Phytohabitans houttuyneae: one gene and its partner. The protein of the gene in region 2 interacts with the protein of the main gene of each other region in a pairwise test. Links are inferred from orthologs where the notes say so. Each region holds a gene or a part of one and is shown on either strand. Other genes may lie near its edges. The genes, in order: panC and Phou_RS50280.

The links.
Region 1: the proteins of Phou_RS50280 (region 2) and panC interact in binary tests that used the Escherichia coli proteins (3 or more experiments, as listed by UniProt). The link is inferred for Phytohabitans houttuyneae from one-to-one orthologs.

What each region holds. Positions count from the first base shown.
Region 1 is NZ_BLPF01000001.1:4,577,318-4,580,620, reverse strand. What follows is about bases 18-3,009. They hold panC (pantoate--beta-alanine ligase), read right to left. Parts: upstream 1,935-3,009; coding sequence 1,101-1,934; downstream 18-1,100. Other genes in these bases: Phou_RS21140 (SAM-dependent methyltransferase), read left to right, coding at 2,952-3,009; Phou_RS21145 (Rossmann-like and DUF2520 domain-containing protein), read right to left, coding at 1,931-2,797; Phou_RS21155 (septum formation family protein), read right to left, coding at 90-998. Also shown: more of Phou_RS21140, read left to right, coding at 3,010-3,303. UniProt on the Escherichia coli protein: Catalyzes the condensation of pantoate with beta-alanine in an ATP-dependent reaction via a pantoyl-adenylate intermediate.
Region 2 is NZ_BLPF01000005.1:342,356-345,367, reverse strand. What follows is about bases 145-2,845. They hold Phou_RS50280 (NUDIX domain-containing protein), read left to right. Parts: upstream 145-1,081; coding sequence 1,082-1,609; downstream 1,610-2,845. Other genes in these bases: Phou_RS50270 (hypothetical protein), read left to right, coding at 2,209-2,845; Phou_RS50275 (DUF456 domain-containing protein), read left to right, coding at 1,655-2,155; Phou_RS50285 (AAA family ATPase), read left to right, coding at 552-1,079; Phou_RS50290 (hypothetical protein), read right to left, coding at 145-449. Outside these bases: more of Phou_RS50290, read right to left, coding at 36-144; more of Phou_RS50270, read left to right, coding at 2,846-2,856; Phou_RS50265 (YiaA/YiaB family inner membrane protein), read right to left, coding at 2,925-3,012.

The DNA of each region.
Region 1 (3,303 bases), on a different replicon or contig from region 2:
GCAGTGCAACATCCATCCGACCAGTCAACCACCGAGCACCCGCGCACGGCGGAGACTGTGATCAGGGCCAAGTGAGTGAGCCGCCAGGCTCAGTTCTCGTACTGGATCGGCAGCCCGTTGGGTCCCGCGCCCTTCATGGACCGGTTGACCTTCCGCTCACTCAGCCAGAGGTAGCAGCGGACGCCCCGGTTGCCGCCCTTCCACTCGTCTTCGTTGCCGGGCAGCGAGACGACGCCGGTGCGGTACTTGAGATTGCCGTCGTTGGGCACGCCCGCGAACTTGGCGATGACCTTGCGGCACTCGTTGTGCAGCTTGTCCCAGTCGGCGCTCTTGCTCGGGTACGCCCCCTCGGGGGCGTTGTGCACGCCGACGAACTCGCTGTTGTGATCCTTGGTGCACTGGACGGCGGGCATCGTGTCGATGCTGCTGTCGCGGGCGAGCTTGACCTGGTAGCAGCCGAGCGACAGCGGCGAGGCCGACTTGAGCGCGCCCTTGACGCTGCCGGTGCGGCTCGTGGTGTCGCCGTTGTCCTCGACGTTGGCCACCTCGGTGATGTCGCAGCGGAACCACCGCGAGCCGCCGGACCACGCCTGCGGCGAGGGAAGCACGACGCCCAGCCACAGCCGGCCGTTGCGCCAGTCGCTGCCCACGAACTCCTTGGCCTTTGTGTCGCACTCGGCGTAGGCCGCGCGGATCTCGGCGGAGCCCTTCGCCGGCGGCGCGGAACCGCTGGCGGCGCCGCCGGTGAACTCGCCGACGTGCACGGTCTCGAGCCGGTGCGAGGTGGCGCAGTCGACGGGGTTGAAGGAGGACAGGTAGGCGACATCGGCGTAGTCACCGCTGTGGCAGACCTCGGCCGGCGGCACGAAGGGCTTGGGCTCGGACACCGCCACCCAGTCGTCGGTCAGGTCGCCGTCGACGCCCGCGGGATTGCTGCAGCCGGAGAGCGTGAGAGCGGTCGCGCCGCCTAAAGCGATCGCGGCGATCCACCGTCGCATCGTGCGTCCCTCCCCAAGGGCACTGTCCGGACGGCCGAGCATACGTCACCCCGGCCAAATCCGACTTCCTGCGATACAACCGGCGAGTGACGTTCCTCAACGTTACGTCGGTGACGCAATCTCGACAGTGGCGTTGTCGATGAGCCGGGTGCTGCCCACCCAGGCGGCCACGAGCAGCCGGCCGGTGCCCTCCGCCGGGGCTTGCCCCAGGTCAGGTGCGGTGAGTACGAAATAGTCCAGTTTGGCGGTACCCGACTCGAAGAGCGCCCGGCCGGCGGCCTCGGGGTCGCGCCCCTCCGCGGCGGCCTCCACCCCGGCCCGGAGGGCGGCTGAGAGGGTGAGCGCGGCCTGGCGCTCGGCGGGTGCCAGGTACCGGTTGCGGCTGGACAGTGCGAGGCCGTCGGGCTCGCGCACGGTCGGCACGCCGACGACCCGGACCGGCACGTCAAAGTCCCTGACCATCCGCCGTACGAGCGTGAGCTGCTGATAGTCCTTTTCGCCGAAGAACGTCAGGTCGGCGCGGGTGAGCTGCAGCAGCTTGAGCACGACGGTCAGCACGCCGTGGAAGAAGCCGGGGCGGCTCGCCCCTTCCAGCCGCTCGCCGAGCGGGCCTGGGTTGACCCGGACCATCGGCTCGCCGGAGGGGTACATCTCGGCGCGGTCGGGGGCGAAAACCAGGTCGACCCCGGCCTCCGCGCAGATGGCGAGGTCCGCGTCGAGGGTGCGGGGGTACCTGTCGAAGTCCTCGTTCGGCCCGAACTGCAGCGGGTTCACGAAGATCGTCGCGATCACGTGGTCGGACTGCTCGCGGGCGGCCCGCAGGAGCGCGCGGTGCCCCTCGTGCAGCGCGCCCATCGTCATCACCACGGCCACGGTCCCGGTCATCCCGGCACGGGCGGCGGCCAGTTCGTCCCGGGTGTGCACGAGCGCCGTCACGCTTGTACCTCCTGGCGGGGGTTGGCGAGCACGTCGAGGAGGCGCTCGGCGTCGATCGGGCGCAGCCGGCCGGCGGCGATCGCGCGGTCGGCGGTGCGCCGGGCCATCGCCACGTACGCGGGCACCGAGTCGGGCGCGACGGTGGCGAGCCGCTCCAGGTGCCGCGCGACCGTACCGGCGTCACCCCGAGAGACAGGGCCGGTCAGGGCCGCATCGCCGTGCCGCAGGGCGTTGTCGAGGGCGGCCCGGAGCAGGGGGCCGAGGACGGACTCGGGGTGCACCACCCCGGCGTCGCGCAGCCGGTCAGCCGCCTCGTTGACGAGCGTGACCAGGTGGTTTGCGCCTTGTGCGAGCGCCGCGTGGTACAGCGGGCGGTCGGTCTCGGCGACCCACTCCGGCGTCCCGCCCAGGTCGGCGACGAGCCGGGTGGCGAGGGCGCGGAGCTCGGGCGGGGCGGTCACGCCGTACGCGGTGCCGGGCAGCCGGGACAGGTCGTCGCCGGTACCGGCGAAGGTCATCGCGGGGTGCAGCGCGAGCGGGCGGGCACCCTGTGCGGCGGCCGGTGCCAGCACGGCGAGGCCCTGCGCGCCCGAGGTGTGCGCCACGACCTGCCCCGGGTGGAACGGCAGGCTGGCCACCAGCGGGCCGATCGCGTCATCGGGGACGGCGATGAGCAGCAGGTCGGTGGCGGCACGGGTGACCTCGGCGGGTGCCAAACGGGCCGTATCAGGCAGGAGTCGGGCGATGCGCGCGACCGACGCCGGCGAACTGCCGGAGGCCGCGACGACCGTGTGTCCGGCTCGGGCCAGGGCCGCGCCCAGCACAGCGCCAACGCGCCCGGCCCCGATGACACCGACGATCATGACGTGATCCAGTCCTCGTGAGGTTAGGTACCGGTCAACGTCAGTATGCGTCCCGGTCAACTCGCCCTCACAGAGTGTGTGAAGGTTTTCACGAGCCTCCCGTAGGGTGTGGCTCGTGCCAGCGGCTGGACCGCGCCTGAACTGGCGCGACGCGATGGAAGACGCCCTTTACGGCGGTGGCGGCTTCTTCGTCACCGGCGCGCCGGCGGCACACTTCCGGACCAGCGTGCACGCCTCGCCACTGTTCGCGTCGGCGATCCTGCGCCTCGTGTCCCGGGTGGACGAGGCGCTCGGCCGTCCCGAGCGGCTGGACGTGGTCGACGTGGGCGCCGGACGGGGCGAGCTGCTGGCCACGCTGCGCCACGCCGCGCCGGCCGAGCTGGCCGCCCGGATGTCGCTGACCGGTGTCGACCGGGCGCCCCGGCCCCCTTCCCTCCCCGCGTCCGTGGCGTGGGAGCCGGTACCGCCGGCCGGCATCACCGGCGTTCTGCTGGCCACCGAGTGGC
Region 2 (3,012 bases):
ACCGCGGACATCGCGGTAGCTCTGATCTGCTGCTTCTAGCTCCTTCGGCGCTTGAGCATCGACTCGCCCCAGGCCAGATGGGCCTGGACGGCGCGCTCGAACGCCCCGGCCGGCAGCCGCCACTCCCCGTCCTGCGGCGGGCCCATCCGGCGCAGCGCGGGCATCATCGCCTTGCCCCAGCTGAACAGGCCGCCCCGCTTGATCCAGCGCTGCCGCAGCGCGCGCCCGGCCTCGGTGTGCCAGTAGCGGTCGGCTTCGGCGTCGGCGCCGATCAGGCCGGCGGCGAGCAGCCGCGGCACGGCCTGGGTGAGCTCCCGCTCCAGCAGGATGGCGTGGTTGATGCCGTCGGCCTTGGCAACGATCTGGGCCAGCGTGTAGCCGTCGTCCGGCCCGCTCCCCTCGATCGCGGCGAAGACCCACACATCGGCCGTCGTCCACTCAGCCTGCATGACCGCCACGATAGGTACGCTGGTCGAGGCACCGCACCGATCGAGCACCGCTCTCGGATTTCGCGGGGCCGCCTCCCGATCCTGACCCTGCGAGGGACGACCATGCCTGCGTACATCCTGACCGGCACGCCCGGCTCCGGTAAGACCGCGATCCTGCGCCAGCTCGAGCTCGACGGCCACGCCGTTGTGGAGGAGGCCGCCACCGACGTGATCGCGCTGTGGCGGGCGCTCGGGCGGGCCGAGCCGTGGCGCGAGCACGACTTCGTGGACCAGGTCGCGGCCCTGCAGCGGCGGCGCTTCGCGGCCGCGGCGGCGGGCGGCGTCACGTTCTTCGACCGCTCGCCGGTCTGCACGCTGGCGCTGTGCCGCCACCTCGGCCTGCCGCCGTCCCGCCTGCTGCGCGAGGAGGTCGCGCGGGCCGAGGGCGAGTACGAGCGGACCGTCCTCTTCGTGCGAAACCAGGGCTTCGTGGAACGCACCGCCGCGCGCCGGCTCAGCTTCGCGGACTCGCTGACCTTCGAACGGGTCCACGAGCACACCTACCGCGAGCTCGGCTACACGCTCGTCGAGGTGCCGGCGGGGCCGTTGGCGGAGCGGGTCGCCACGGTACGCCGCTCGCTTACGATCTGAACGTGACCGACGAAGCGCCGCTCTCCGAAGACGAGATCCTGGACGTGGTCGACGAGCACGACGTGGTGGTGGGGCAGGCGCCGCGCCGCGAGGTGTACGCGAACCGCTTGCGCCACCGCGCCGCCTTCGTGCTCGCCCGCGACCCGCAGGGGCGGATCTTCGTGCACCGCCGCACCGCGCGGAAGCTTGTCTTCCCGTCGCTGTACGACATGTTCGTCGGCGGGGTGGTCGGCGCCGGCGAGACCTACGACGCGGCCGCCGCCCGCGAGGCGGCCGAGGAGCTGGGCGTCGAGGGGCCGCTCGCGCCGGTGCCGCTGTTCCGGTTCCTGTACGAGACGCCGCAGCACACGTGGTGGTCCGCCATTTACGAGGTGCGGATCGACGGTCCGGTGCGGCCGCAGCCGGAGGAGGTCGACTGGCACGCCTTCCTCACCGAGGAGGAGCTGGACCAGCGGCTGGCCGAGTGGGAGTGGGTGCCGGACGGCTTCGAGGCGTACCGCCGCCTGCGCGAGGTCAGCGACAGGCCGTAGCCGCTCACCCAGCGAAGGTGGCCCGCGTGCGGCAGGCTTGACGGCGTGGAACTCACCGACACGAACTCCACCGTCACGCTGCTGTGCGGCCTCGCCATCGCCGCGGGCATCGTCGGCGTGGTGGTGCCGGTGCTGCCCGGCCTGCTGCTGTGCTGGCTCGGCGTGCTGGCCTGGGCGCTGCTCTCCGACGCGGGCTGGCCGAAGTGGCTGGTCCTCGCCGTCGCCACCGGGCTGGCGGCGGGCGGCACCGCGGTCAAGTACCTGTGGCCGGGCCGCAACCTCAAACGCTCCGGGGTGCCAAACCGCACGCTGCTGGTGGGCGGGGTCCTCGGCCTGGTGGGCTTTTTCGTGGTACCCATCGTGGGTCTTGTGTTGGGCTTCGTCCTCGGGGTGTGGCTGGCCGAGCGGGTGCGGCTGGGTGACCACCGGCAGGCGTGGCCGTCCACAGTGCACGCGCTGAAGGCCGCAGGCCTGTCGATGCTGATCGAACTGGCCGCCGCCCTGGCGATCGCGGCCGCGTGGGGCGGCGGTCTGCTGGTGACCTGAGTGGCCGTGGTGCACTACTGTCCCGGCAAAAGGCCGCGCGTGCAGGAGCGCCCATGAGCAGTCCTTTTCCGCACCGTCCGGAGTATTCGGTCGTCCACCAGGTCCAGCAGAGTCAAGGCGCCAGCCCGTCGTCGCAGTCCAAAGAGGCCGCCTCGCCCGCGTTGAAGAGGCTCGCGACGATCGGCGTGTTCGTGGCGGCGACATCGTTTGTGGCGGCGCCGACCGTGGCCACCTTCGCGACAAACGCGCCCACGGCCGCGACCGCGCTGGCCGGCGCCGACGCGCTCGCTCTGGTCGGCGGCGGGCTGTTGACGGCTGAGCTGGCCCGCCGGTACGCACTGCACAGCGCCGCCCGCCCGAAGACCCTGCCGTCCCCCGCCGCCGCTGAGCTCGAAGACGCGCTCAGGAAGTGGATACCGGACCTGCTGACCAGCCCGCTCTACGGCCCGGAGACCCAGCTGTGGCTGCACAAGCTGCTGCGCGAGCATCCCCACCGCGCCGCATCCGCCATGCGCAAGATGGACAAGACCACGGTGCGGCGGGCTTTGCGCGAGCTCGACGAGGTCGACCCGGTCGCGGCGAGGCTCCTGCGCATGGCCAGGAGCTACTCGGGCCGCCTGCTCATGCTTGTGTCGGATGAGCTGGTTCGGGTCAGCCAGCTGCTGCGCGGGGCGGCGGAGTCGCTGGGCAGGGACAAGTAGGGTTGGCGCTCGCGCGGCGGCCATCCACCGTGGCCGGCTCCGCCGGCAGGGTTGGTGCGGCCCCCGCGCTAGCCGGTCGAGTGCACTTTGAAGGGGTCGTGTTCGGTGAGCAGCTTGTCCAGGCGGGCCTGGTCCACGCGACTGACCACTTCGGAG